One region of the Paenibacillus sp. G34 genome, then DNA from elsewhere that is predicted to be linked to it. Evidence: predicted binding sites of a transcription regulator. Region 1 holds the regulator's gene; the other holds the start of a gene.
The links. The regulator CtsR, encoded in region 1, represses protease genes until heat stress. The targets are predictions, from matches to a motif close to ATGGTCAATAAAGGTCAAACA.

Region 1 (15,422 bases):
TTTCGATACCCTTGGTGCCGAAGTTAACACATTAAGCACTCCGCCTGGGGAGTACGGTCGCAAGACTGAAACTCAAAGGAATTGACGGGGACCCGCACAAGCAGTGGAGTATGTGGTTTAATTCGAAGCAACGCGAAGAACCTTACCAGGTCTTGACATCCAACTAACGAAGCAGAGATGCATCAGGTGCCCTTCGGGGAAAGTTGAGACAGGTGGTGCATGGTTGTCGTCAGCTCGTGTCGTGAGATGTTGGGTTAAGTCCCGCAACGAGCGCAACCCTTATATTTAGTTGCCAGCACTTCGGGTGGGCACTCTAGATAGACTGCCGGTGACAAACCGGAGGAAGGTGGGGATGACGTCAAATCATCATGCCCCTTATGACCTGGGCTACACACGTACTACAATGGCCGGTACAACGGGCTGCGAAATCGCGAGATGGAGCTAATCCCACCAAAGCCGGTCTCAGTTCGGATTGCAGGCTGCAACTCGCCTGCATGAAGTCGGAATTGCTAGTAATCGCGGATCAGCATGCCGCGGTGAATACGTTCCCGGGTCTTGTACACACCGCCCGTCACACCACGAGAGTTTATAACACCCGAAGTCGGTGGGGTAACCGCAAGGAGCCAGCCGCCGAAGGTGGGATAGATGATTGGGGTGAAGTCGTAACAAGGTAGCCGTATCGGAAGGTGCGGCTGGATCACCTCCTTTCTATGGAGAATCGTTTCCCGCGTGGAAACATTCAAATATGTAAGTTCAATGAACTTGCAAGCAATACAAAGTTACCCATCCATTTGTTCAGTTTTGATGGAATTTGAGGGGCCATAGCTCAGCTGGGAGAGCGCCTGCCTTGCAAGCAGGAGGTCAGCGGTTCGATCCCGCTTGGCTCCACCAAAAAAAATTTCATCTATTTGTTGTGTTCTTTGAAAACTAGATATCGAAACGAAACAAACGCAAATTAGAACATTCCTTTTTAGCTGAACTTGTGTTCAACAAGTTTCAATAAAAACGGTAGTACAATTGCAATTGCGATGGTATCGAATGGGAGCGACTTTTGGCTTTGGACGCAGTCCAAAACAAGGGAAGCGAGCAGTCGAAACCGGAGCATATGGTTAAGCTACTAAGAGCACACGGAGGATGCCTAGGCGCTAGGAGCCGATGAAGGACGTGGCGAACAACGAAACTGCCTCGGGGAGCTGTAAGCAAGCTTTGATCCGGGGATGTCCGAATGGGGAAACCCAGCTGGGGTAATTTCCAGTTACACCTAACTGAATACATAGGTTAGTGTGAGGCATACCAGGGGAACTGAAACATCTAAGTACCCTGAGGAAGAGAAAACAATAGTGATTCCGTCAGTAGCGGCGAGCGAACGCGGAGAAGCCCAAACCAGAGAGCTTGCTCTTTGGGGTTGTGGGACGTCTCACATGGAGTTACAAAGGAACCGGTTAAGCGAAGAGGTCTGGAAAGGCCCGCCAAAGAAGGTAAAAGCCCTGTAATTGAAAGTCTGTTCCCTCCGAGACGGATCCCGAGTAGTGCGGGGCACGTGAAACCCCGTATGAATCCGGCAGGACCATCTGCCAAGGCTAAATACTTCCTAGCGACCGATAGTGAAGCAGTACCGTGAGGGAAAGGTGAAAAGCACCCCGGAAGGGGAGTGAAATAGAACCTGAAACCGTGTGCTTACAAAAAGTCAGAGCCCGTTTTAGGGGTGATGGCGTGCCTTTTGTAGAATGAACCGGCGAGTTACGTTCCCGTGCAAGGTTAAGGTGAAGAGCCGGAGCCGCAGCGAAAGCGAGTCTGAATAGGGCGACATAGTACGTGGACGTAGACCCGAAACCGGGTGATCTACCCCTGTCCAGGGTGAAGGTGCGGTAACACGCACTGGAGGCCCGAACCCACGCATGTTGAAAAATGCGGGGATGAGGTGGGGGTAGCGGAGAAATTCCAATCGAACTCGGAGATAGCTGGTTCTCCCCGAAATAGCTTTAGGGCTAGCCTCGGAAAATAGAGTCGTGGAGGTAGAGCACTGATTGGGTGCGGGGCCCGCAAGGGTTACCAAGCTCAGTCAAACTCCGAATGCCATAGACTTACTTCCGGGAGTCAGACAGTGAGTGCTAAGATCCATTGTCAAAAGGGAAACAGCCCAGACCATCAGCTAAGGTCCCCAAGTGTGTGTTAAGTGGGAAAGGATGTGGAGTTGCACAGACAACCAGGATGTTGGCTTAGAAGCAGCCACCATTGAAAGAGTGCGTAATAGCTCACTGGTCGAGTGACTCTGCGCCGAAAATGTAACGGGGCTAAACACACCACCGAAGCTATGGCTTGGATCGACTTCACTGCTTCTTTGAGGCGGTGTTTACCACAAAGACATTTTTGTCTGACAAGGTGTGAAATCTTGGAAGACCAAATGTTTCTCAGGGGATAAACACAGGGCTTCGAAGCTGGAGTGAAGTCGATCCAGGGGTAGGGGAGCGTTGTATAAGGGTTGAAGGTGTACCGTAAGGAGCGCTGGACATTATACAAGTGAGAATGCCGGTATGAGTAACGAAAAGATCAGTGAGAATCTGATCCGCCGAAAGCCTAAGGGTTCCTGAGGAAGGCTCGTCCGCTCAGGGTAAGTCGGGACCTAAGGCGAGGCCGAAAGGCGTAGTCGAAGGACAACAGGTCGAAATTCCTGTACCACCGTAAATCGTTACGAGCGATGGGGGGACGCAGTAGGGTAGTGACGCAGGCTGATGGATGCCTGTCCAAGCAGTAAGGCTGGTTAGTAGGCAAATCCGCTAACCGTAAGGCTGAGCTGTGATGGGGAGTGAAAATTACAGTAGCGAAGGTCATGATCTCACACTGCCAAGAAAAGCCTCTAGCCAGATGAAGGTGCCCGTACCGCAAACCGACACAGGTAGGCGAGAAGAGAATTCTAAGGCGCGCGGAAGAACTCTCGTTAAGGAACTCGGCAAAATGACCCCGTAACTTCGGGAGAAGGGGTGCCCCGGTAGTGTGAATAGCACGAGGGGGCCGCAGTGAAAAGGCCCAAGCGACTGTTTAGCAAAAACACAGGTCTGTGCGAAGCCGTAAGGCGAAGTATACGGGCTGACGCCTGCCCGGTGCTGGAAGGTTAAGGGGAGTGGTTAGGAGCAATCCGAAGCTGTGAACCGAAGCCCCAGTAAACGGCGGCCGTAACTATAACGGTCCTAAGGTAGCGAAATTCCTTGTCAGGTAAATTCTGACCCGCACGAATGGCGTAACGACTTGGGCGCTGTCTCAACGAGAGATCCGGTGAAATTTTAATACCTGTGAAGATGCAGGTTACCCGCGACAAGACGGAAAGACCCCATGGAGCTTTACTGCAGCTTGATATTGAATTTGGGTACGATCTGTACAGGATAGGTGGGAGCCTTTGAAGCGTGAGCGCCAGCTTGCGTGGAGGCACCGTTGGGATACCACCCTGATCGTATCTAGGTTCTAACCTGGTGCCCTCATCGGGTACGGGGACAGTGTCAGGTGGGCAGTTTGACTGGGGCGGTCGCCTCCTAAAGAGTAACGGAGGCGCCCAAAGGTTCCCTCAGAATGGTTGGAAATCATTCGAAGAGTGCAAAGGCATAAGGGAGCTTGACTGCGAGACCTACAAGTCGAGCAGGGACGAAAGTCGGGCTTAGTGATCCGGTGGTACCGCATGGAAGGGCCATCGCTCAACGGATAAAAGCTACCCTGGGGATAACAGGCTTATCTCCCCCAAGAGTCCACATCGACGGGGAGGTTTGGCACCTCGATGTCGGCTCATCGCATCCTGGGGCTGAAGTAGGTCCCAAGGGTTGGGCTGTTCGCCCATTAAAGCGGTACGCGAGCTGGGTTCAGAACGTCGTGAGACAGTTCGGTCCCTATCTGTCGTGGGCGTAGGAAATTTGAGAGGAGCTGTCCTTAGTACGAGAGGACCGGGATGGACGTACCGCTGGTGTACCAGTTGTTCCGCCAGGAGCACCGCTGGGTAGCTATGTACGGACGGGATAAGCGCTGAAAGCATCTAAGCGTGAAGCCCCCCTCAAGATGAGATTTCCCAGTATGTAAGACCCCTTGAAGACGACGAGGTAGATAGGCTGGGGGTGGAAGTGCAGTAATGCATGGAGCTGACCAGTACTAATCGGTCGAGGGCTTATCCAATAGCAAGTTTTGAGTCGCGTGAGTTTCGTTTCGAATCTAGTTTTCAGAGAACAACACTCTGAATGAAGTGAAAATGGGTACATCACCGAGTGTGTGTATGATTTTCAATTCTAAAATGAATGGAAGAAGCATTGCTTCGATCCAATCGCGTTTGGTGGCGATGGCGGAGGGGTTCCACACGTACCCATCCCGAACACGACCGTTAAGCCCTCTAGCGCCGATGGTACTTGGACCGCAGGGTCCTGGGAGAGTAGGACGCCGCCAAGCAAAGAACCACTGCCGATGTAATTCGGTGGTGGTTTTTATTTTTTATATATCAGATTCAGGAGATGTGAACGTTGCATCTCCTGTTTGACTTTAAGTGGAACCTCTGAGACACTCGAATGTAAGGGGAAGTATCGCGTAACCTTTTAAAAAAGAATGGGCTTACATTATAAGAGAATGGGGTGCAGGATGATATGGAACTTCGCAAATTAACGATGGACGATTATGAGGCGTGTATGGCGCTCTCTGAGTATGCTTTTCAGTTTACAATGACAGAAGATCAGTTGGAGAAGCGGCGGCAGGAGTTTGCTAAGCATAATGTGCTGGGTGTTTATGCGGATGGACAGGTAGGTGCCAAACTTCAGATTATTCCTTTTCAAACGTATATTCATGGACGTTCCTTCGAGATGGGTGGAATCGCTGGGGTAGCTACTTGGCCAGAATACAGACGTAAGGGTTGGGTAGCTGGGCTGCTGAAATATGCGCTCGAAGAAATGAAGCGGAATAAACAGAGTATCTCGTTCTTGCATCCATTTTCGTTCTCTTTTTATCGAAAGTACGGTTGGGAAACTTATGTTGAATATAAGAAATACAAATTATCTACGTCGCAACTGCCAGCCAAAAAGCAAACTCCAGGTACGATAAAACGGGAAAATCCTGAACTTGCAGTATTGAAGCAGGTCTATGATGCTTATGCCGCGCGTTATAATGGAACGTTAAATAGGGATGACGCTTGGTGGGGGAATTCGGTATTTGTTAAAAAGGGTAGCAAGCAAGCTGTATATTATGATGAAGCTGGAGAACCGCAGGGTTATGTATTTTACGAGGTAAAGGAAAGCAAATTTACCATTGGCGAAATGGTCCATCTGAATGAAGAGGCGAGACAAGGGCTGTGGACGTTCATTGCCAATCATGATTCGATGATTGACGAGGTGACTTTACAAGCGCCTGCAAGTGATATGCTTGCATTTCAACTGGACAATCCACGGATTGGGCAAGAAGTGATGCCTTACTTTATGGCACGAATCGTGAGCGTGGAGCAGTTTATTTCGCAGTACCCTTTTGCAAGTCAGGACTCGCCCGTACAGATCTGCCTTGAAGTCGAAGATGCATATGCTCCTTGGAATGAAGGGGTATGGGAATTAAATGTGGCAATGAACGGAACGGCTTCGATATGGAAAAAGGCAGAATCAGTACACGAAGGTCCGCTGGATCAAACCATTCGACTGAGCATCCAATCACTCACAGCGATGTTAATGGGGTATCGCAGACCAGCAGAGATGGCACAGATCGGTAGAATGGAAGGCACGGATACCGCGATTCAAGCGCTGGAGAAGGCTATTCCATATCGTGAAACCTATTTGCTCGATTTCTTTTAAGCCTGCAGATATCAAGTATTATTGATCCAAGTAGATACACAGCGTAATTGAAAGCAATCAGAACTTCTCCCGATGTCCGGGAGAGGTTTTTTTGTGTCAGGCGAATATTTCGTGTAAAATCGTAAAAAATGAATAGTGCCCCCACTTGGCAAACCATTAAAATATGCTATAATGTATATAAAGTCAAAGAAAGTCAAAGTCAACTGAAGGTTAAACACATACTATTGTAACTGTGATATGATGTTCGGCTTTCTTATTGCTCTCTGATGAAAGGTATCGTGGTTCAGATACATGTCATTGGAGATCAAGGAGATATTAAAGGACCTTCGTGCTTCCTTTGTTCTCCTGTTTAACATCCGAGGTGGCAAGATTCGCTGTTTCTCTGAGTGGTTAAATGGGTGGAGAAGGTGTACTCTGTGGGGGCGTGTGGGTCCTTATTGACTTAACGTTTCAGACAGTGGAGGATGATTGGATGCGTAATATCTCTGATATTATCGAACGATATCTGAAGGGTATTTTGCATGAAAGTCCCGAAGGAATGATTGAAATTCAGCGTAATGATCTGGCAGATCAGTTTTCATGTGTACCTTCCCAGATCAATTATGTCATCAGCACCCGTTTCACTCTGGAAAAAGGTTATCTGGTAGAGAGTAAACGTGGCGGTGGTGGATATGTTCGTATACAGCGCATTGAATTACCTGCCCAATCCGCTCTGCACAACCATCTTCATCATAGTATTGGTGAGGAGATTGGACAGACTGCTGCGGAAGGCTTGATCTATCAACTGGAAGAAGCGCGTTTCTTAAGCAAGCGGGAAGCCGGGTTGATGCGTGCGGCTGTGTCGAGAGAAGTTCTTATGGTCAAACTTCCTTACCGGGATCAAATTCGTGCCAGAATGTTGAAGGCGATGTTAATATCTTTGCTCGGTAAATGAAAACTATCGGGATCAAAGGAGGTACATCTATATGCTGTGCCAAGAATGTAATAAACGTCCGGCAACACTTCATTTCACGAAAATTGTAAATGGAGAGAAGACGGAATTTCATATCTGTGAATCATGTGCCCGTGAGAAGGGCGAGATGATCCCTGGAACATCAGGAGGATTTTCCATTCACAATCTGCTGTCAGGATTGCTTGATTTTGATCCGGCAGGCAAGAGTTCAGGTGCTGCGCCTGCCAAGACGCTGCAATGTGAAGAGTGCGGCATGACTTATGCCCAGTTCAGCAAAGTTGGCCGTTTCGGCTGTAGTTCGTGTTATAAATACTTTGACAGTCGTCTGGACCCATTATTCAAACGAGTGCATGGTAGCACGTCTCATGTGGGTAAAGTTCCTGCCAGAGCGGGCGGACGCATTAAGGTGAAACGACAGATTGCTGATCTGAAGCAAAATCTGAAGCAGAGCATTGCCCAAGAAGAATTCGAAGAGGCAGCTCAGATTCGTGATCAAATCCGTGAACTTGAAAAAGAAATAGCTCAGGAGTAAAGTTTGTCATAAGTAGGAGGGAAGCATGATGCCTAATCTGCGCTTTACAGAGAAGGCGCTCAGTGAGTGGATGCGCAGTGATGCAGCCGATTCAGAGATCGTGATCAGCAGTCGTGTCCGTATTGCACGTAACCTTCAGCATATCCCGTTTCCGATGCTGGCTTCGGATGAGCAATCGGAAGAGGTGCTGAATAAACTGAGCGAAGTACTTCAGTACGATGACGTACACGCCTTTGGTGATTTTACTACACTTGATCTGATCGATATCGACGAACTCGACAAGCGTGTGCTGGTGGAGAAACATCTGATTAGTCCGAGTCTGGCAAATGAATCGACAAACGGGGCTGTCATCCTCAGTGAGGATGAATCGGTAAGCATTATGATTAATGAAGAGGATCATCTGCGTATCCAGTGCCTCTATCCGGGGTTCCAGGTCAAAGAGGCTTGGGAGAAAGCTTCCGCTATAGATGATGCGTTTGAAGCGCACGTGGATTATGCGTTTGATGATCGCAGAGGTTATCTGACCAGTTGCCCAACCAACGTTGGAACAGGTGTCAGAGCGTCTGTCATGATGCATCTTCCCGCACTCGTTATGACACAGCAAATCGGCCGTATTCTGAGTGCCGTATCCCAAGTGGGATTAACGGTTCGAGGAATTTACGGAGAGGGCAGCGAGGCGATGGGTAACTTGTTCCAAATCTCCAATCAGATTACACTTGGACAAACGGAACAAGAAGTGATCGACAATCTGCACAGTGTAGTTTTACAGATGATTGGTCATGAACGTACAGCCAGAGAACGACTCATTACCGATTCGAGACTGCGTATTACAGATCGTGTGATGCGTTCCTACGGAATCTTGTCCCATGCGGCCATTGTAGACACGAAGGAAGCGGCGCAGCGCTTATCTGATGTCCGGCTCGGTGTAGATCTTGGTTTGCTGGATGGGCTATCCATACCTGTAATGAATGAGCTGAACGTGATGACGCAACCAGGTTTTTTGCAAAAAACGTTTGGCGATATGCGTACGGATGAGCGTGACATCTATCGAGCTCAGTTAATTCGTGATACGATCAATGCAGCTAAAAGTTCTGGATAAACTTCCTGAACACTAATATCGGTTTCATGCCGCATTTGCGGCTTTTATATACTAAGGCTTTCGCTTTTAATGGAGCCACCAATGATTTTATTCGCAGCATGGCTGCAAACAAAAATGATATGAAGAATACGAAGGGTTGTCCAATGGATTTAATCCCCTCGTTTTATCCAAAACCATGGAGGTGCAGGAGATATGATGTTTGGAAGATTTACGGAACGGGCCCAAAAGGTGCTCGCACTCGCGCAGGAAGAAGCTGTCCGTCTCGGTCATAATAACATCGGTACAGAGCATATTTTGCTCGGCCTCATTCGTGAAGGTGAAGGCATTGCTGCCAAAGCACTGATCGGCCTGGGACTCGGATTGGAAAAAATTCAGGATGAAGTAGAAACGCTAATTGGCCGTGGCCAGGAGCAACCTACGAACATTGCATATACGCCGCGTGCTAAAAAAGTCATTGAGCTGTCCATGGATGAGGCTCGTAAACTCGGTCACACCTATGTAGGCACAGAACATATTCTTCTCGGATTGATCCGTGAAGGTGAAGGGGTTGCGGCACGTGTGCTTAATAACCTCGGCATCAGCTTAAACAAAGCACGGCAACAAGTACTGCAATTGCTGGGCAGCAGCGAAGCAGTATCAAGTCACAACGGCACACCTGCCAATGTAAGCACACCAACACTGGACAGCCTAGCTCGCGATCTTACGGCTTATGCCAGAGAGAATAACCTTGATCCGGTTATTGGTCGTAGCAAGGAAATCGAGCGTGTTATTCAGGTATTGAGTCGCCGTACCAAAAACAACCCGGTATTGATTGGTGAGCCTGGTGTAGGTAAAACAGCTATTGCTGAGGGGCTTGCACAGAAAATTATCGCTAACGAAATTCCTGAAACATTGCGCGACAAACGGGTAATGACGCTTGATATGGGTTCGGTTGTAGCCGGAACCAAGTATCGTGGTGAGTTCGAGGACCGTTTGAAAAAAATCATGGATGAGATTCGTCAGGCCGGCAACATTGTCCTGTTCATCGATGAGCTGCACACGTTGATTGGTGCAGGTGGTGCTGAGGGTGCTATCGATGCCTCGAATATTTTAAAACCGGCACTCGCTCGTGGAGAATTACAGTGCATCGGTGCAACGACATTGGATGAGTATCGCAAATACATCGAGAAAGATGCTGCGCTGGAGCGTCGTTTCCAACCGATTACGGTAGATCAGCCTTCGCCGGAAGAAGCCATTCAAATTCTGCACGGTCTGCGTGATCGTTACGAGGCGCATCACCGCGTGAAAATTACGGATGAAGCGATTGTGCAAGCCGTTAAATTGTCGGATCGCTACATCACAGATCGTTTCTTGCCGGATAAAGCGATCGACTTGATTGATGAAGCTGGATCAAAAGTGAGATTGAACTCATATACTATTCCGCCAAACCTGAAACAATTGGAGAGCCGTCTGGAAGATATCCGTAAGGAAAAAGATGCCGCGGTTCAAAGCCAAGAGTTCGAAAAGGCAGCGGCGCTGCGTGATACGGAACAAAAAATCCGTGAAGAGCTGGATACAACCAAAAACCAATGGAAAGAAAAACAAGGACGTACTGATTCCGAGGTTACTCCAGAGGATATCGCTCAAGTGGTGGCCAACTGGACAGGAATTCCGGTGAACAAGCTGAAGGAAGAAGAGACACAACGTTTGATGACTTTGGAGTCCATTCTTCATGAACGGGTTATCGGGCAGGATGAAGCAGTTAAATCGGTAAGCCGTGCTGTTCGTCGTGCACGTGCCGGACTTAAAGATCCAAAACGTCCAATGGGTTCATTTATTTTCCTAGGCCCTACTGGGGTAGGTAAAACCGAGCTTGCTCGTGCACTTGCTGAAGCGATGTTTGGTGATGAAAATGCCGTTATCCGGATTGACATGTCCGAATATGGTGAGAAACACTCCACATCACGACTGGTCGGAGCGCCTCCAGGATATGTTGGATACGAAGAAGGCGGTCAGTTGACAGAGAAAGTTCGTCGCAAACCGTACTCCGTTGTCCTGCTGGATGAAGTGGAGAAAGCACATCCTGAGGTATTCAACATTTTGCTGCAAGTGCTGGAAGATGGTCGTCTGACCGATTCCAAAGGTCGTGTCGTTGACTTCCGCAATACACTGATTATCCTTACATCCAATGTGGGTGCAGAAGCGATTAAACGTAATTCTACGCTTGGCTTCACCGCAGTTGTGGATGCAGGGGCAGATTACGATAACATGAAGGGCAAAGTGATGGATGAGCTGAAGAAAAGCTTCCGTCCTGAGTTCCTGAACCGGATCGATGAGATTATCGTGTTCCACTCACTCGAACAGAAACACATCGCTGAGATTGTTACTCTCATGAGTGAGGAACTACGTAAACGTCTCAATGAATACGAGGTTGACTTTGAGCTCACCGATAACGCTAAGGCCTTCTTAGCGAAAGCTGGCTTCGATCCTGCTTACGGTGCGCGTCCACTTCGCCGGGCAATTCAGAAGCATATTGAAGACAAATTGTCTGAAGAGTTGCTCACAGGTAATGTTACCAAAGGGGATTCGTTGCTCATCGATGAAGAGAATGGTGCATTGTCTGTAACGAAAAAAGAGGCATCAGTTCCGTCCAATGAGGAAATTGAAACGAAATAAATATGGGATGAGCGGCTGAATGAAAGCAGCTTATAGGCATGTTCTGATCCTTCTCGGCTTCCGCCGAGAAGGATTTTTTCATATGTACCGGAGTTGTGATTGAAATGTAGCGTAATTCACCAGGAACATGTGTAAAGTTTGCGATAATCCTTTACGAAAAATCTCAAACAATGGTAAACTTTTAGTAACCCTGAAGGTTAGGGGGAATGAGCAAAATTCGTCGAATAATGCAAAATGCTGTTATAAAATCATCTATAGGAGTGCTGAAGTGGCCAAAGTAAAAACCAAGTTTCAATGTACGGAATGCGGCTATGAAGCCCCCAAATGGTACGGAAAATGTCCTGGTTGTCAGTCCTGGAATTCAATGATAGAAGAAACCGAAACGGTGGTCAAAACACAAGGGAGAAATTCTCCTCTGTTTGACAGTAAAGATAAACCGCTTCCTATCATAGATATAGATAGCGGTCAGGAGCCGCGTGTACAGACTGGAATCGGGGAGTTGAACCGTGTATTGGGCGGCGGTATTGTGCCAGGTTCGCTTGTTCTAGTGGGCGGTGACCCGGGAATTGGTAAATCAACGTTGATGTTACAGACTTCTCATGCACTAACCCACTCGGGATTACGAGTTTTATATGTGTCTGGGGAAGAATCCGTGAAGCAAACAAAATTACGGGCAGACCGTCTAGGTGCACTTTCGCCGGAGCTGTATGTGCTGTGTGAAACCAATATGGAGCGGGTAGAGGAAGCGGTGGATCAGATCCAGCCGCATTTTCTTGTCATCGACTCCATTCAGACGGTATATTTGCCCGAAGTTACCAGTGCACCAGGGAGTGTAGCACAGGTAAGGGAATGCACGTCCAGATTCATGCGGATTGCCAAAGGCCGAGGCATTGCAACGGTTCTTGTAGGGCATGTTACCAAAGAAGGTGCCATCGCTGGCCCCCGCATGTTGGAACATATGGTGGACTGCGTGCTTTATTTCGAAGGAGAACGACATCACACGTATCGTCTTCTTCGCGCGGTGAAGAACCGATTTGGTTCCACCAACGAAATTGGCATATTTGAAATGGGAGAAGACGGTCTTCGTGAAGTCGGTAATCCCTCAGAGCTATTTTTATCTGAACGTCCACTCGGCGTAGCCGGATCTACCGTTGTAGCGAGTATGGAGGGTACACGGCCGTTGCTGGTGGAGTTGCAGGCTTTGATTTCCACGACACACTTCCCTTCTCCCCGGCGGATGGCAACAGGGATAGATCATCATCGATTGAATCTGATCATTGCGGTGCTGGAAAAACGGATGGGCATGTTCCTGCAGACACAGGATGCCTACTTGAACGTGGCTGGTGGTGTAAGGCTAGATGAACCAGCGGTTGATCTGGCTGTGGCAGTTAGCATTGCCTCCAGCTTGAGAGATGTGCCAACCAAGCCGGATGATGTCATCTTTGGCGAGATTGGCTTGACGGGTGAAGTTCGTGCCGTATCCAGGGCAGAACAACGTGTGAAAGAAGCCGCGAAGCTGGGCTTCAAACGAGTTATTTTACCAGAAAAAAGCTTAAAGGGCTGGAAACATCCTCGCGGGATACAACTGATCGGTGTGAATACCGTGGCAGATGCACTAGCGGTTGCTTTAGATTAGGGGGCATAACAAGATGAAGGATTCAAGCCAACTGGACAATATGAATGATTTGTTAAGGCTGATCGCACCAGGTACACCTTTCCGCGAAGGTCTGGAAAATGTGCTGCGCGCCAAGACGGGCGCACTGCTTGTTGTAGGATACAGCCCTGAAGTAATGGAAGTGGTGGATGGGGGATTTTCGATTAACTGTGATTTCTCCCCGAACTACCTGTATGAGCTTGCCAAAATGGACGGTGCCATTATTCTGAGTGAGGATTTGAAGCGGATTTTGTATGCCAACACACAGCTGATTCCCGACTCCTCCATCTCTTCCTCAGAGACAGGCATTCGTCACCGGACCGCAGAGCGAGTAGCGAAACAAACCGGCAAATTGGTCGTTTCCATCTCACAGCGCCGGAATATTATTACCCTGTACCAGGGAACCCTTAGATATTCGCTTAAGGAAATAGGGGTTATTTTGACCAAAGCCAATCAGGCGATTCAAACGCTCGAAAAGTATAAAGCCGTCTTGAAGCAATCTCTTACGAATCTGAGTGCTTCCGAATTTGAGGAGCTGGTGACGATTCCTGAGGTGGTTAATGTTATTCAGCGAACAGAAATGGTACTGCGGATCAAAACGGAGATTGAACGGTACATTGATGAACTGGGGAACGAAGGAAGGCTCATTTCCATGCAAATGGAAGAACTCGTAGGTACTACAGAGGAAGAAGCATGGCTACTGTATAAAGACTATGCACGGGATGATAGCGACGACAAGATTCGTGAAATTATTATGGGCTTAAAAAGATTGTCGGACGATGAATTGCTTGATGCACATCATATTGTACGGCTCCTTGGTTATCCTTCTTCTGCGGCAACATCTGAAGATTCGGTTGCCCCGCGCGGATATCGGGTATTAAATAAGATCCCTCGTTTGCCTAATGTAATTATTCATAACCTGGTGGATCAATTTGAGCAATTACCTCATGTCATCATGGCAACGATTGAAGAACTCGATGAAGTGGACGGCATTGGCGAGGTTCGTGCCCGTACCATCAAGGAAGGCCTCAAACGTCTGCAAGAGCAGATGTTTATTGACAGACAGATGTAGGATTGGCTTATAACGGCTTCTAATGGATGAGGTGAAGCAACATGTTAACCAGATTCATTCCAAATCTTTTTACCTTAGGAAATCTGTTTCTTGGTATGCTGGCTATTTTGCTGGCCATTAACGGAAAATATAGCTCAGCCGCGATTATGGTTATCATTGCGATGCTGCTCGACGGTCTGGATGGGCGGGTGGCAAGAGCACTGAATGCACAAAGTGAATTTGGCAAGGAGCTGGATTCATTATCTGATATGGTATCCTTTGGTGCAGCGCCTGCGTTGATTATTTTCATGGTGTCTTTTCAGGATTCCATGCCGATCTTTGCCTGGATCGCAACGGCGGCTTTTCCGATCTGTGGTGCGATTCGTTTGGCGAGATTTAACGTGCGCCCGGGCATTCCGGGGTATTTCACAGGCTTGCCTATTCCCGCTGCAGGCGGTGTACTGGCTACGCTGTCCCTGTTTCACAAGGATATCGGACCCATTAGTATGATGATTGCTACGCTGCTGTTGTCTTATTTGATGGTCAGCTCACTGAAATATCCCAATTTCAAAAAAGTCGGACTGCCTCGCAAGGCAATCTGGATCGCTCCATGGGTTGTGTTGCTTGCGGTTGCGCTAGCTGTTCTTTTTCCAGATCAACTCTCCAAGCTGATATTTATTCCGTTAGTGTTATATGCTCTATATGGCATGAGACACAGTGTAAGAACTGCAGCTTCTCGCAATCGTGCGAAAAAACGTAAGGACAGAAAGTCATCGCGATCTTCTGACAATTAAAATGCAGGGCTTCTAGCGAACTTACCCACTCGGAAAGATCCCCGAGAGCCAATGCAAAAAAAATTAAAAAAGCACGTACATTTCCTAACAAGGAGTGTACGTGCTTTTTGGTTTGTATTCTTTGATCTATGACCAAGTAACGAGAGACCGATTAACTAAGACAGATTAAACATCCCAAGCGTCGAACATTTCTGTGATTCGTGATTCACAACCTCTTCCATATTGATGTCCAGCAGATTGCAAAGTGCAGACATATAGAACAGATTTCGGCCCAACTCGGCGCTAATCACCTCTTTGCAATTCTCACACAACTCACCTTCCACATGGGTTTCCAGCAGACCTTTGGCTTGAGAAATACCACTCTCGGGAGCGTACTGCTGTTTGGTGGCGTGCAGCTCAATGCAGCCGCATTCGGTAATGGCTTTGGACACTGCGCGATTAACAGAGGCTCCGGCTTGTCCCGTTTTGGACAGTACATCAATCAGGCTGCGATGGCGCAGCAACAGTTCGGAAACTTGATCCTGAAAAGCCTGTAAACTTAGCGTACTCATTTTGCTACTCACCTCGGGATATGAATTGAATTCATTATATGCCAATAAAAGTCTTACTTTCAACTGACGAATGCAACATTTCCAAAAACTTCATGCTGTCGCGATTAGCTTTTCAAAAATTGGATCATACTGGATATGAAGATGAAGAATGATTGAGGAGGTGCAGGAACTCATGTGGAGAAAAGGCATTTTAACTTTTACTGGATTGTGCGGCGCATGGTTCGGGTACACGGCTTATCATCTGGCAGGCAAGTCTATTCCCTGGATGGCTGAATGGATTCAGTCCGCGGGATTGCTGGGAGCTGGCGTATCAACACTGCTGGGAGCAGTACTTTT
Region 2 (15,422 bases), 1.1 Mb from region 1:
ATTAAAAATTATACGAACGAAGCGCTGAAATACATTTTTGCCTTTAGTAAATGGCTGGAATTCATCCTGCTGGTTATTATTTTGAGCCTGTTCTTCCTGTTGCAGAAAAAAGAAATTTATAAGTTCACGTCCAAGTTCAAAACAAGCAAAATCGGCTGGTTCTATAATGAAGTGGCATACCTGGGCGACAAATTTGTTTCTTCTTTCGGTAAAGTTATTGAAGCGCAGCTGCTCATCGCCGTGTTCAATACAGTACTGACGATGCTCGGATTGTGGATCTTAGGTTACCCTTACTTGTTCGCGTTAACAATTATGGTCTTCCTGCTCAGTCTGGTGCCTGTAGCCGGGGTTATGATCTCCCTCGTGCCGCTCTGTCTGATCGGTTATCAAATGGGCGGACTGCAGATGGCTATCATCGTGATCGTTATGATCATCATTATTCATGCGCTGGAAACCTATTTCCTGAATCCGAAGCTGATGGCACACAAGACCAAGCTGCCGATGTTCTACACCTTTATCGTGTTGATTCTGTCGCAGCATTTCCTCGGCATCTGGGGCTTGATTATTGGTATTCCTATCTTTGTCTTCATGCTGGATATTCTGGATGTAAACAAGATGGAGAAGACCGACGAACCAGTGCGTGTAGAGACCAAGCTTTAACTGATTTTCAAGAGTTCACTGAATGGTTGGTAAGAAAGAATAAACGCCTCCAGTATTTCGCTGGAAGGCGTTTTTTGTTATATCTGCACCTGAGAGAGGGAGGTATTATAATGAAGTAAAATTCGAAACATTATTGATATATAGACGTATCGCGATGATGTAAAGAGGTATACCATTCTTTACCGAACGAAGAGAAGCTCTTCTTCCTTGGAGCGAAGAGCATATACTTACAGCCAGCCCTTTTCCTCCGCTATAGCAACGGCTTCCATCCGGTTCTTGGCATCCAGTTTGGCAAAGGCCTCCGATAAATAATTACGTACCGTTCCATAAGACAGGTGCAGTGAAGCGGCTATATGATTGGCATTCATACCGGTTGCGGCTAATTTCAATACTTCCTTTTCTCGTTCTGTGAGCGGATTGAATGATTTGGCCGCACCAAACACAAGCTCTGGTGATACTTCCCGGCCTCCATTCATGACACGGCGGATAGCGTCGGCAAGGCGGTCACTGGGTTCGTCTTTGAGTAAGTAGCCCTGCACGCCTGCCTGTACAGCCCGCTCCAGAAATCCGGGGCGCGCAAAAGTTGTGAGAATGATGATGCGGCAGTTCAATCCAAGCTGCTGCATCCGTTCAGCAACATCTAATCCGCTCATGACAGGCATCTCAATGTCCATCAGACACAGGTCGGGCTGAAGTGAAATGATCCGCTGCAGGGCTTCCTCCCCGTTTCCGGCCTCACCAATGACCTCAAAATCATCCTCAAGATCAAGCAGAGAGGCTAAAGCCCCTCGAAGCATACGCTGATCCTCCGCGATCAAAATACGTATCATATGGACGCACCTCCTTGCGGTTTGTTTGCAACGATGGGAAAGAAAAGTGCAAGCCGGGTGCCTTTAGTATCGGAGTCGATCTGGAGAGATCCATCAATCAGATGAAGCCGTTCCGACATGCCTTTTAGACCATTACCGGGATGCTGATCACTTGATATGCCTGTTCCGTTATCTTGAATTGTAATATAAATCCCATCCGTTTCTCGCTTCAGTAAAATCAGGCTCCAGGTTGCCTTGCTATGCTTCACAATATTAGTTACAGCCTCAAGCAGACATAGGCTGACCATATTCTGCGTCAAATCGGGTACATCACTGCAAGTCTCTTGCTGGGCAGACAGTTGTAACTCGATATCTGCGCTCCGCAGCATCTCTCTGGCATCGGCTATTGCTTCTGCGATACTAATAGCTCGCATATCGGATACAAGCTGGCGCACTTCACGAAGTGCTGCCCTGGAGGTGCGTTCAATCTCGCGTGCTTCCTGGATTGCTCGTTCCGGATTTTTGGCGATCAGTTTGGTCACCAACTCACTCTTTAATGTGATCAATGATAAGGTATGCCCCATCGTATCATGAAGATCTCTGGCTATTCGCATGCGTTCCTCCCGTTTGATTAACTCCCGGATATGTTGCTGCGCTTCATCAAGTTTAGCTTCGAGCTGCTGACGGTCCAGCATGGTTCGAATGCCGTAGGGAGAAATCAGCATGATGATATAAAATGGAGTAAAGAACAAGAGCTGCTCAGCGCTGAGCTGGTTAAAAGCGATAGCCATAGCGATCGGGATCGTCTGAATAATGGCAAATACCAATAAAAACATTCGAAAGAGTCGCTTTTCGGTGTACCATCCGATGAAGTTAGCTGTGAAAAATCCAAGAAAAAACATGTTTGGATCAATGACCAGAGTCAGAATCAGAATACATAACATTTGCAGAATGAGCCAATAGGAAAAAATAAATTTTCCTGCTGACATATACAGCTGTCGATAGGTCAAGACAAAAACGATAAAAGCGGTGATGCCGATGTATTGTTCATGTCCATGGGCGTTTGCCAAGTAATATAGGGGCATGGCTAAATAGATCATCCATATGTATGGATAGATTCCAAATCGTTTAGGGAAAAGCTCAAGTCCTTGAAACATGTGCCGGAGTTACGCCTCCTTCTGTCTACTGCGGATATATGTGGATAGTAACATAAATACCGCCAGATAACCTCCTAAAAGAAGGATGTCCCGCAATTGCGGTATTCCACCGCCGATGATGACCCATGCACCATTGCCAAAACTGTAGGATGGAAGCCAGCGACCGATCTGTGCGAGCCAGTCCGGCATCACATTCAGCGGCATCCACATGCCTCCGAGCAGGGCAAGAGAAAGGTATAAGGCATTGCTTAATCCACTTGCTGTATCTACCCTCCGTAACGTGCCTATACAGGTGCCGAGGGCGAGAAAAGGAAGGGAACCGGCAAGAATCCAGAGAGCAGAGCTGACCCACTGTGAGAAGGTGAGAGAGACGCCGTTAATCAAGTAACCAGATGTGAAGATAACGATAATGGAGCATAAGTGGATGAAGGTCTGGCCGATCATCTTGCCGCCGAAATAAATAGAGTTCGGTAGCGGTGTGACTCGCAGGTAGGTAACCCAGCCATGGGCTCTTTCCTGCACAAGGCGAATGCCGAGTGTCATAATGGAAGATCCCATCACACTAAAGCAGGTCATCGACATGAGATAGTGTGCATTCCATTGCTTGGCATCCACAGCATCGGATGTAAATATACGTGTATATAGAATGTAAAACAGAACGGGCATCAGCAAAGACCAGAACACAAAATATACGTTACGGATCATACGAATCATCTCTGCACGAGATTGAGCGATTAACATCGACATATTATTGTTCCTCCTTCACGTTATTCAGCATAGATGCATAGGCATCGTCCAGTTGTCCGGTTTCAATGCGGATGTCCCGAACCGGAAGCTGCATCGTTATAATTTGACGAATCAGTGCATCTGTATCTTGGCTTTGGAGAATGCAGCGGTTTTGTTGATATAATACCTGGTCCACGCCAGACAGTTTTTCAATCAAGGCCTGATTGGCAGCCGCGGCGGTTTCATCGTTTTCTGTATGAGCCGATTCGCCGCTGTCCTTAAGGAAAGGGATATAGGTGAAGGATAGGGTCCGCTTAGTCATCCCGTTTTTGATTTGCTCGGGCGTTCCGTCGGCGGCAATAGCCCCTTCATTAAACAGAATAATACGATCAGCCACTTCATCGGCTTCATGGAGGTAATGCGTGGTGAAGACCACCGTTTTACCCTGCTGCGCGAGTGTGCGGATCTGTGACCAGAATTGCCTGCGGGTCTCAGAATCCAGGCCAACCGTAGGTTCATCGAAAAAAAGAATATCGGGGTTTCCCGTCATAGCCAGGGCAAAATTCAAGCTACGCTTCTGTCCCCCAGATAGCTTTTCTGCTCTCCGATTCAAATCGGCCGGGGAGAGCCCCGTTAATTTCTCAAGAACTGCTGTATCTAGTGGTGCCGGATAATAGCTATGTACCATGCGAATGATCTCACGTACAGTGAGGAAATCCATGACACTGACATCTTGCATCATGACACCGATTCGTTGCTGCATCTGCTTGTGACCCGGAGGCATTCCAAGTATCTGAATCTCGCCTGAAGTAGGGCGGGTTAGACCGAGCATCATTTTGATCGTGGTTGTTTTGCCTGCGCCGTTAGGTCCAAGAATAGCTGTAATCAAACCTTGTGCGATCTGGAGTGAAACCTTGCGGACAGCCTGTTTCTTTCCGAACTGTTTACTCACGTTATCCAGTTGTATCACGTTATTGGGAGAGTTCATGTATAGTCACGTCCTTCTTCTGATCGAATGTTATACATTCATCTTAACTGTGGGGACGTGAAGGGTTTAGTAATCATTGTCATGATTATCAGATGACAATTGTCATCTTTTATGAATGGAACGTATGATGATGAAATATCATGAGTTGAGGCTTCCCTTTCTAATAGGGAGGAAGGGAGCAGAGCGTTTTAATAGATTAAAAGGAGGTTGTATGCGTATTCAAAGATGGTGTGTGATGTTGTTCACAACCTTGCCAAAGCATGTTGCGCGTGAGGTCTTCTCGTCTTGACCCCGGCGTATCCTTCAATTATAGTTGGTACGTAGGACTTAAACTATTTTAGATAGATAAAGGTGGCTTGCAGCATGTCTGAGAAAATCTACGTTGGGGTCGATCTCGGCGGAACAGCAATCAAGGTCGGTATATGTGATGATCAAGGTCAGCTTATGCATACGTATGAAGGACCGACTGAAGTGGACCAGGGCGTTGACACGGTTATCGCCAACATCGAGAAGTATGTCCGTCATATCGTAGCCGAATCACCCTACAGCTGGGAACAGCTTGAAGGTGTCGGTGCAGGAGTTGCCGGTTTCACGAATGTACGCGAGGGGATTATTGTTCATGCTCCTAACATCGGATTTCGGAATGTAGCCATTCGTTCGGTTCTTGAAGAACGTCTGGGCAAGCCTGTCAAAATAGATAACGATGCAAACGTTGCTGCTCTCGGTGAAGCTTGGGCTGGCGCGGGTAAGGGTGTAGACAATTGTGTATGCTTCACACTCGGTACAGGCGTTGGTGGCGGCCTTATCCTGAACGGTAAAATTTATCAAGGTTTCTCGGGTATGGCAGGGGAACTGGGCCATATCAGTGTGGTGCCTGATCTGGAAGCGATCAAGTGTGGCTGTGGTAAAATGGGATGTGTTGAGACGGTATCATCCGCAACGGGTATCATCCGTATGGCTAAGGATGCTGTAGAGCGTGGTGACCATACATCCCTTGCTCTGGTAGACAAAATTGCTGCCAAGGAAGTATTTGATGCGGCCAAGGCGGGCGATGAAGTGGCGTTGCGGATCGTAAACCGTGCAGCGTACTATTTGGGCAAATCCATGGCAACCGTAGCCGCTGTGTTGAATCCGGAACTGTTCATTGTTGGCGGTGGTGTATCCAAGGCGGGGGACTTCCTGTTTGATGAGATTCGCACCGTGTTTGCTCAATTGACACCGGAACCGCTACAACAGGGAGTTCAGATTTTGGAAGCAACGCTGGGTAATGATGCAGGTATTGTAGGTGCGGCAGGTCTCCTCTTGCGTTCGTAGTAAACTCGTAACACGATAATCCGACAGCAATATGATAAGGAGGGGACATTTATGCTTGACGGTGAAGGCTCACCAGGCACAGGCGCCACGCTCATTATCATTACCGGCATGTCCGGAGCGGGTAAAACGATAGCTGTGCAGAGCCTGGAGGATCTGGGGTTTTTCTGTGTAGATAATTTACCGCCTGTTTTAATTCCCAAATTCGCAGAACTGATCGAACAGTCCAATGGCAAGATCGGTAAAGTAGCGCTGGTCATCGATCTGCGGGGACGTGAATTCTTTACGGCATTATCCGAGTCTTTGAATTATATCAAGGATCATTTTACGATCCATTGTGAAATTTTATTTTTGGATGCGACAGATTCTGTGCTGGTCCAACGTTATAAAGAGAGTAGACGCAGACATCCGCTTGCTCCGGAAGGGATGCCGCTGGACGGCATCAAGCTGGAACGCAAGATGCTGGAAGAACTCAAAAATTCGGCAACTCAGGTGCTGAATACCAGCACGATGAAGCCTGCTCAATTGAAGGAGCGCATCATATCGCGGTTCTCTCACTTGGAGAGCCAGATGTTATCCGTGAATATAACGTCCTTCGGATTTAAATACGGTATTCCAATTGATGCGGATCTTGTATTCGATGTTCGTTTTTTACCGAATCCGCATTATATTGATCATTTGCGGCCGAATACAGGACAGAATAGTGAAGTGTACGAATATGTTATGAAATGGCCGGAAACGCAAGCGTTTCTGACCAAGCTACTGGATATGCTGCATTTTCTGATTCCGCAATACCGGAAGGAAGGCAAAAGCCAGGTTATTATTGGAATCGGCTGTACCGGAGGCAAGCATCGTTCGGTAGCAATATCGGAATATTTGGGCAAAATGCTCGGAAGCAGTGAGACTGAAGCTGTTACCGTAAGCCATCGCGACGCTGACCGGGACCGTCATTGAAGAGGGTGAAGGGATGAAAGAGGCCGGACCACGGAGAGAACGTCCGAGAATCGTTGTTATGGGCGGCGGAACCGGATTATCTGTGATGTTACGCGGTTTAAAAGAGAAGCCGATGGATATCACGGCCATCGTTACGGTTGCCGATGACGGTGGGAGTTCAGGCATCCTGCGTAGTGAGCTGCAAATGCCGCCTCCTGGCGACATTCGTAACGTGCTTACCGCGCTTGCCGATGTTGAACCACTGCTTTCGGACATGTTAAAGTATCGTTTCAACACAGGTGCGGGGCTTGCAGGCCACAGCCTGGGTAATTTGATATTGGCTGCAATGACGGATATATCAGGCGACTTTGTGACCGCTGTGCGGGAGCTTAGCCGCGTGTTTGCCGTTAGGGGTCAGGTGCTTCCAGCAGCAGGTCAGGCTGTTGTGTTACATGCCGAGATGGAGGATGGATCGATTATTACGGGCGAGTCCAAAATTCCGGAGGCAGGCGGACGCATTAAACGTGTTTTCCTTGAACCGGATCACGTGGAGCCGTTGCCAGAAGCTGTGGAAGCAATACGCCAGGCGGATGCAATTCTGATCGGCCCAGGCAGTCTTTATACAAGTATCCTTCCTAATCTGCTTGTGCCCAAACTGGCAGAGGCTGTTGTCGAAACGGATGCAGTAAAGATGTTTATCTGTAATGTGATGACACAGCCAGGAGAAACGGATAATTACACGGTGAGCGATCATCTTAAAGCCGTTCATGAGCATATTGGTCATCAGCTCTTTGACTATGTGATTGTTAATAATGGTGACATTCCGCTACAAGTGCAAAATAAGTATGCGGAAAAAGGAGCAAAGCCGGTTGTTCTCGATATGAATGTGCTGAAAAGTTCAGGATATCAGGTTGTCGCCGACACCCTTGTTCTGTTCAAAACCTATCTGCGTCATGATGCTGATAAGCTTAGTCATCATATTTATCAACTGGTTCAAAATTGGATGTTACGGAAGAGGTGAAGTCCCATGTCATTTGCAGCACAGACCAAAAAAGAATTAACAATGATTGAAAGCGAAGCGTGCTGCGAAAAGGCGGAACTTTCAGCCCTCATCCGTATGCTTGGTGCAGTGCAGTTATCGAATAAAAAAGTCATTTTGGATATTTCGACAGAGAATGCTGCGATTGCAAGAAGGGCATACTCTCTGCTTAAAAAGCATTTTCAAGTGCATACGGAATTGTTGGTACGCAAAAAAATGCGGCTGAAAAAGAACAATGTGTACATTGTTCGTGTTCCGACTATGGTTCAGGAGATTTTAAAGGATCTGCACATCGTCTCTGAAGGATTCCTGTTTACTCCTGGCATTAACGCCGAACTTCTGGAGAAGAACTGTTGCAAGCGGGCATATCTTCGCGGTGCGTTTTTGGCGGGCGGATCAGTGAATAATCCAGAGGGCTCTTCGTACCATCTGGAGATTGCCTCCATGTATGAAGAGCATTGTCAGGCACTTGTAGATCTGGCGAATGAATTTCATCTCAATGCCCGGTGTATAGAAAGGAAAAAAGGATTCATCCTATACATTAAGGAAGGCGAGAAAATCATTGAATTGCTTAGCATCATTGGTGCTCATCAGGCCTTGTTCAAGTTTGAAGATGTGCGAATCATGCGGGACATGCGTAACTCGGTGAATCGGATCGTCAATTGCGAGACAGCTAATCTGAACAAAACGATTGGAGCGGCGGTCAGACAAATCGATAATATCCGTTTACTGCAAAAGGAAGTGGGCTTGGAGTCTCTTCCGGATAAGCTGCGTGAAGTGGCCGAGGTAAGGCTTGCTCATCCAGATATCAATCTGAAAGAAGTCGGAGAGTTGCTGAAAGGCACCGTGAGTAAATCAGGTGTGAATCATCGCCTTCGGAAAATTGATGAACTGGCTGAGAAAGTGCGTGCCGAACGTTATAGTTGAAGGTTGAGATGAATTATTTAAGTTTAAGTTTTGTTATGACCTTTCTAGGTCAGTTTAGGTTACTCGTGCGGATGAACAAGATGATTAACTCCCGGTTTTCTGTCTATGTTAGCGAGCCGTGTTTTTTCTTCTAGTGTCCAGCACGGGTTAATGGTATAATGTTGTATAAATATAATTGTGTATTTAATGTCCAGATTTCATAATAGGGGGTAAGTTTCTATGACAAAGCACCCGGTAGTTGTCCGTTTGAAAACGGGTCTCCATGCCAGACCTGCAGCACTGTTCGTTCAGGAAGCGAATAAGTACTCATCTGAAGTGTTCGTCGAAAAGGACGATAAAAAAGTAAACGCTAAAAGTATCATGGGAATTATGAGCCTTGCCATTAGCACAGGTACAGAAATTCAGATCAGTGCAGAGGGCGCGGATGCCGATCAGGCTGTAAACGCTTTAGTTAGTCTGGTAAGCAAGGAAGAGCTGGAGAATCAATAAGATTTAACACCAGTGAACGAATGAAGAAGTCCCGCAAGGGGCTTTTTTGCGTTTCGTATAAAATTGTATATAATCGACACCGTCAAGTGCAACATTATGGAATTTGTCCCGTCTGTTAAGGTATCAAATCGCTTCAAGTTTGAGAAGTTAACATATGAGGAGGTTATTCGTAATGGCTAAACATTGGATGAAACCGTTTGGTGCAGTGCTGATCGCAAGTTCTTTGCTCGTTGGGGGTACAGCTTGGGTTGCACCGGGGAACTATGCATATGCCGCAGAAGTTCAGGGTGTACAGCAAAATGTAATTAATGTGGTAGGTAAAGGTGAAATTCAGGTGAAGCCGGATATCGCTTATCTGTCGATCGGTGTGAACAGCACAGCGGAGACTGCGGCGTCGGCCCAAAAGGCAAATGCGGCTAAAATCCAAAAAGTCACTAATTTGCTGAAAAACACATGGAAGATTAGTGCAGATGATATTCAAACCAGTCAATTCTACGTGCAACCAAACTACACGTATAGTGAAAAAGATGGACAGAAAATTAAAGGTTACACAGCACATCACACGTTGACAGTAACATATCGGGATATGGACAAGATTGGTGAACTTCTGGATGCAGCCTCCCAAGCAGGTGCCAATAATATCGAAAATGTACGCTTCACGGTAGAGAATCCGGAGAAATACGAATCCGAAGTGATTGCTAAGGCAGTAGCTAATGCCGATGTGAAAGCAGGAGCAATTGCTAAAGCGGTTAAACGTCAGCTGGGTACTGTTCTTTCGGTAAGCCAGCCGGATGCTAATGTTCCTGTGTTCTATGCAACAGAATCACTCATGTCCCAAGCGAAGAATGAATCAGATGCAGGTACACAGATTGAAGCAGGTCAGGTGAAAGTAAGCACTGTTCTTAATATCACGTATGAGATGAAGTAGGGGATTTTTGCACATCGCGGGATAAAATATTAAATATTAAGAATTTAAAATAATGACAAAAGCACTGTCCTTCGGGGCCGTGCTTTTTTGTTGCACATGCTGGCTTTGAGGAAGCGAGGGTCAGAAAGTACTTGTGTTACCTGTCTAAGAAATAGTCGAATCATGTCGTTTTTGTAGCATTGTTCGTGACAAAACGTTCATTTTCTGCGATTAATATCGTACGATTTTCATCAACATTGTAACTGGAGCTGTAAACCTTTCCGAATATGGGTTAATTATAATAAAGAGGCAAGCGTATGGCCTATACAATCTAATTCAATTTACATACGCATTAAACCTGATGGGATATTAGAGAGGAGTTTTATAGATGAGAACTTGGAAAAAGTGGACGAGTGCACTATTGGCGGCAGGTGTAATTATGGGGGGCAGCACAGCGTGGGTTGACCAGTCGGTTCAAGCGGCATCGGTATCTTCCAAAGTAATTGCACCAACTGAGGTAACATTGAAATCGGGCGGCAAAACACTGACGCAAAAAGGGCTGCTCCAAGGCGGATCTACATGGGTATCGCTGACAGCGGTCAAAGATGTGGCAGGCGGAACATTGAAATATGATGCCAAAACGAAGTCATATACTGTAACAGCAGCGAGCAATGCGATGACTGTTAGTTTGATGGATGGACAGCCAAACGTGTATATTAACGGTTTTTATCCTCAGGTTGAAGCAAAGTTGATCCAGGGCCGTTTATACATTCCGTTCTCTGCAATGAGAGATTATTTGGGTGTACAGGGTAGCTGGGATGCGAAAACCAAAACACTTACCCTGAGCAAGGTGAAACAAAATAACGTACAAGTGAAATCGACCAAAGCGAAGGTAACCGTTAAAAATGCTGAGGTGAGTGTGCAATATCCGCAAGTGAGTGGACTGGCGAGCAAAGAGGCCGAAGCGGCGATTAACAAAGTGCTCAAAGATGAAGTAGACACCGCTGTTGCTGCGTTCAAAAAACAAACGTCTGAATTCGGTGGAGCAACGGCAAATCGTCCATATGCATTCGAAGCTTCGTATGTGGTGACGTACAATGAGAACGGTGTGTTAGGTCTGATCACTCAACGTTATGAGGACTACGCAGGAGCACATGGCATGACTTACCGAACAGGTCACACGTTTGCGCTTGATACAGGTAAAGAGCTGACACTGGATGATGTGATTGCAAACAGCAAATCCATGCGTGAAACGATCAGCAAAAAGGTTGGCGAGCAACTAAAAGCAAACACAGGATACCTGAGCGGCTACAAGGGATTGAACAAAGACCAGGATTTCTACGTGACGCCAACAGGTGCAGTGGTATTCTTCCAGTTGTATGAGTACACAGCGTATGCGGAAGGTTTCCCTGAAATCAAATTCACGTATAAGGAAATTCTGCCTAAGGGCACAGCGCCGTTTAGCAACGTAATGTCTGACAAGTGAGTTCGTCTCAGGCTAGGTGAAATCAATAAATTAAAGTCAAGAGCACTTATATCGTCCTTTGTGAAAAATAATAAACAAGAAGCCTCCGTCAAAGGATTGATGACGGGGGCTTCTTATTGTTCAGGCAACACACCCGGCTAACGGGTGGTGATATTGCCTGTTTGAAAGAAAAAAGCGCAGGGCATGCTCACCTATATTCTGGTGATGCCCGCGCTGCGCTTAATCTCGTTGTCTCCAGGCTGCTAAAGCTTAGATGCCTTGGGAGCCAACGTTTTGAATTACTTTATCGATGATACCGTAATCGGCTGCTTCAGCAGCACTCATGAAGTAGTCACGATCTGTATCTTTTTCGATACGCTCCAGAGGTTGACCTGTGCGCTCGGAGATGATGCGATTCAAGGTATCACGCATTTTCAGAATGCGGCGTGCACGGATTTCGATGTCCGACGCTTGACCTTGTGCACCACCAAGAGGTTGGTGAATCATGATTTCACTGTTCGGCAACGCAAAACGTTTACCTTTTGCACCGGCATTCAGCAAGAATGCACCCATGGAAGCCGCCATACCTACGCAGATCGTAGATACATCCGGTTTGATGAATTGCATGGTATCGTAGATTGCCATACCCGCTGTGATGGATCCGCCTGGGCTGTTGATGTATAGGTGAATGTCTTTCTCCGGATCTTCCGCTGCCAGGAATAACATCTGTGCCATGATGGCATTCGCTACAACGTCATTCACGTCGCTGCCAAGGAAAATGATACGATCCTTCAGCAATCTGGAATAAATATCATAGGCGCGCTCACCCCGGTTGCTCTGTTCAACGACCATTGGAATATAACTCACGTGAAAAACCTCCTCGGAAATGTAAATGTTAAATGGTGTTTATATTTAAACTGTTACCGTATTAACCACATCATAAACAATCTCAAACAAAAAGTCAAAGAAAGTCAAACTAACTTTGAAAAAAAAGAAACCTTTTCGGTTTCGTTGGTTAAATGCATTATGAGCTGTTAAAAATGAAGTGGCGCGCCCGCCAAGAATCGAACTTGGATCTCAGGCTTCGGAGGCCTACGTCATATCCATTGGACCACGGGCGCACATCATGTGACAGCAATAATGATTATAGCTTATGCACTGGTGAATTGCAAGCAGTTGCTGTGGGTGGAAATGATGCTAGTTTTCCTTAGGATGAAAGGATTTACGTTATCTTCCATGAATGGGCCGTGCTCTTCTACAGATGGTTTGAATTGTTGCGGAAATGATCATGATGAAGAAGAATGGATAAAGCTTGTATTTCAGTACATGCTATAAGAGGTTTTGGACATGCCCTATGAAAATGAATCACAGCAAGATATAGATGTTATGTAGGGGTTTCTTCTATATATGGTGTGAGACTCTCATTTCCTTATCTCGATGTACAGAGGTTGTGAAAATAGGCGCGTACAAACGCCTGCTACCTTGTCGAAATAAGCAATCGAAACACTTGCATCTCGCGTCAGTTTTAGGTAGAATAAACGTGGGACTTAAAAAGTTAACCCGGGACATTTTGAGGCCATGATAGAAGCTTGGATGGAACAAGAAGCTTGCGGGAGTGGAAAGCATGCGAACGATCTTAGAAGTGCAAAAGCAGCTTCTGCCCGATCTCATGGATGTTTTGAAAAAGCGGTATACGATTCTGCACCAAATTATGTTATCGGATGTGATTGGGCGGAGAACGTTAGCGAATTCCATGCAGATGACCGAGCGGGTTCTGAGAGCTGAGACCGATCTGTTAAAGGCTCAGGGACTTATCGAAATTGACAGTGCGGGGATGAAGATCAGCGAGGCGGGTTACAATCTGCTGCAGCAGTTAGAACCTGTCGCGAAAGAGCTGTTTGGATTATCCGAGCTGGAAGAACGAATCAAGCAAGCCTACGGTCTGCAAAAGGTAGTTGTAGTTCCTGGCGATTCGGATATATCTCCTTTTGCCAAGAGGGAACTTGGAAGAGCCGGAGCGAAGGCTCTCGGCAGTATTATGAATGATAACGACGTTGTTGCCGTTACAGGCGGATCAACAACGGCAGGTGTTGCAGAACAACTCACACCACCTACTTCGCTGAAGGGTGTCTGGTTTGTACCAGCACGAGGCGGATTGGGAGAAAGCCTGGAAATACAGGCGAATACGATTGCATCCACCATGGCAAAACGGGCAGGGGCTCAGTACAAACTCCTGCATGTACCGGATTTGCTTAGTGACCATGCCTATGAATCGCTGATCCAGGACCCGGGTGTTCAGGAGATTTTACAGCTGATCAGGCAATCACGCATCGTTATCCATGGCATTGGTGATGCTGTGGAGATGGCGAAGAGACGCAAGCTTGCACCGGAGATCATCGACGAACTTCAGGAGCAAGGGGCCGTATCGGAGTCTTTCGGGTATTACTTCAATGGTCAGGGTGAGGTGGTACATACCATGCTTACACTGGGTATGCGGCTTCAGGATATTGAACGCACCGATGTTGTCATTGGTATTGCGGGCGGCAAAAGCAAGGCAGCTGCCATTCATTCCGTGCTGCGGTTCGGGCAGGAAGATATTCTGATTATTGATGAGGCTGCGGCTGAAGTCATCGTTGCGGAAATGGAATAACATCGTTACCAGAGATGAAATGGTTTATTTTTAAACTTAACTCTTGTTGTCTTGACGGACTTCACCGTCTGTCTTGAATATATAGTTTCATAAAAAACTAATCAAAACTTGGGAGGAACTTACTCATGATTAAAGTAGGTATTAACGGTTTTGGACGTATTGGTCGTTTGGCATTCCGCCGTATTCAAAATGTAGAGGGCATTGAAGTTGTAGCAATCAACGACTTGACTGACGCTAAAATGCTGGCTCATTTGCTCAAATATGATACAACTCAAGGTCGCTTCGATGGCGATGTTGAAGTACATGATGGTTTCTTCAAAGTAAACGGCAAAGAAGTTAAAGTACTTGCTAACCGTAACCCTGAAGAACTGCCTTGGGGAGACCTGGGTGTAGACATCGTTCTGGAATGTACTGGTTTCTTCACAACGAAAGAAGCAGCTGAGAAACACTTGAAAGGTGGAGCTAAGAAAGTTGTTATCTCCGCACCAGCTACTGGCGACATGAAAACCATCGTTTACAACGTAAACCATGAAATTCTCGACGGTACTGAAACTGTAATCTCCGGCGCATCTTGCACAACAAACTGCCTGGCACCTATGGCAAAAACACTGCAAGACAAATTCGGAATCGTTCAAGGTTTGATGACTACAATTCACGCTTACACTGGCGACCAAAACACGTTGGATGCTCCACACCCTAAAGGTGACTTCCGTCGTGCTCGCGCAGCAGCTGAAAACATCATCCCTAACACAACTGGTGCTGCTAAAGCAATCGGTCTGGTTATCCCTGAACTGCAAGGTAAATTGGATGGTGCGGCTCAACGTGTACCAGTAGCTACTGGTTCCCTGACTGAGCTTGTAACTGTTCTGGGCAAAAAAGTTACTGCTGAAGAAGTTAACGCAGTAATGAAAGAAGCTTCCGACCCACAAACTTTCGGATACACTGAAGACGAAATCGTATCTTCCGATATCCAAGGAATCACTTTCGGTTCCCTGTTTGATGCAACTCAAACTAAAGTTCTGACTGTTGGCGACCAACAACTGGTTAAAACTGTAGCTTGGTATGACAACGAAATGTCCTACACAGCTCAATTGGTTCGCACATTGGAGCACTTTGCAAAAATGATCAAGTAATATCTGTAATAACATAGAGCGGAAACAGATTGTTATTGTTTCCGCTCTTTATATATGGATATTTAGTAAATTTCTCATGAACACCAGGACTGACAAGGGATTCAGCTCTTGAAAGGTTCACCAAATACATGGGTGCGGAGGAAATAGAGATGAACAAAAAAAGTGTACGTGATATCGAATTGAATGGTAAACGGGTATTCGTCCGTGTAGATTTCAATGTGCCGCTCG

Region 2: the regulator CtsR is predicted to act here: its motif matches at 12,369-12,389, upstream of clpP (ATP-dependent Clp endopeptidase proteolytic subunit ClpP).

Annotation. Positions count from the first base shown of each region.
Region 1 covers NZ_CM166469.1:5,571,489-5,586,910, reverse strand. Annotated here, with positions in the region: rRNA gene AC1VYS_RS25460 (16S ribosomal RNA) at 1-708, shown strand, start outside; tRNA gene AC1VYS_RS25455 (tRNA-Ala) at 816-891, shown strand; rRNA gene AC1VYS_RS25450 (23S ribosomal RNA) at 1,108-4,155, shown strand; rRNA gene rrf (5S ribosomal RNA) at 4,306-4,422, shown strand; gene AC1VYS_RS25440 (GNAT family N-acetyltransferase) at 4,602-5,798, shown strand; gene AC1VYS_RS25435 (CtsR family transcriptional regulator) at 6,271-6,732, shown strand; gene mcsA (protein-arginine kinase activator protein McsA) at 6,764-7,282, shown strand; gene mcsB (protein-arginine kinase McsB) at 7,311-8,381, shown strand; gene AC1VYS_RS25420 (ATP-dependent Clp protease ATP-binding subunit) at 8,574-11,036, shown strand; gene radA (DNA repair protein RadA) at 11,305-12,672, shown strand; gene disA (DNA integrity scanning diadenylate cyclase DisA) at 12,686-13,762, shown strand; gene pssA (CDP-diacylglycerol--serine O-phosphatidyltransferase) at 13,804-14,535, shown strand; gene AC1VYS_RS25400 (nucleoside triphosphate pyrophosphohydrolase family protein) at 14,691-15,086, opposite strand; gene AC1VYS_RS25395 (PIN/TRAM domain-containing protein) at 15,259-15,422, shown strand, end outside.
Region 2 covers NZ_CM166469.1:174,062-189,483, forward strand. Annotated here, with positions in the region: gene AC1VYS_RS00835 (AI-2E family transporter) at 1-660, shown strand, start outside; gene AC1VYS_RS00840 (response regulator transcription factor) at 888-1,490, opposite strand; gene AC1VYS_RS00845 (sensor histidine kinase) at 1,487-2,626, opposite strand; gene AC1VYS_RS00850 (ABC transporter permease) at 2,636-3,373, opposite strand; gene AC1VYS_RS00855 (ABC transporter ATP-binding protein) at 3,375-4,340, opposite strand; gene AC1VYS_RS00860 (ROK family glucokinase) at 4,704-5,654, shown strand; gene rapZ (RNase adapter RapZ) at 5,706-6,605, shown strand; gene AC1VYS_RS00870 (gluconeogenesis factor YvcK family protein) at 6,619-7,605, shown strand; gene whiA (DNA-binding protein WhiA) at 7,612-8,550, shown strand; gene AC1VYS_RS00880 (HPr family phosphocarrier protein) at 8,770-9,039, shown strand; gene AC1VYS_RS00885 (SIMPL domain-containing protein) at 9,212-9,967, shown strand; gene AC1VYS_RS00890 (stalk domain-containing protein) at 10,335-11,432, shown strand; gene clpP (ATP-dependent Clp endopeptidase proteolytic subunit ClpP) at 11,682-12,278, opposite strand; tRNA gene AC1VYS_RS00900 (tRNA-Arg) at 12,458-12,532, opposite strand; gene AC1VYS_RS00905 (sugar-binding transcriptional regulator) at 13,036-14,061, shown strand; gene gap (type I glyceraldehyde-3-phosphate dehydrogenase) at 14,187-15,194, shown strand; gene AC1VYS_RS00915 (phosphoglycerate kinase) at 15,344-15,422, shown strand, end outside.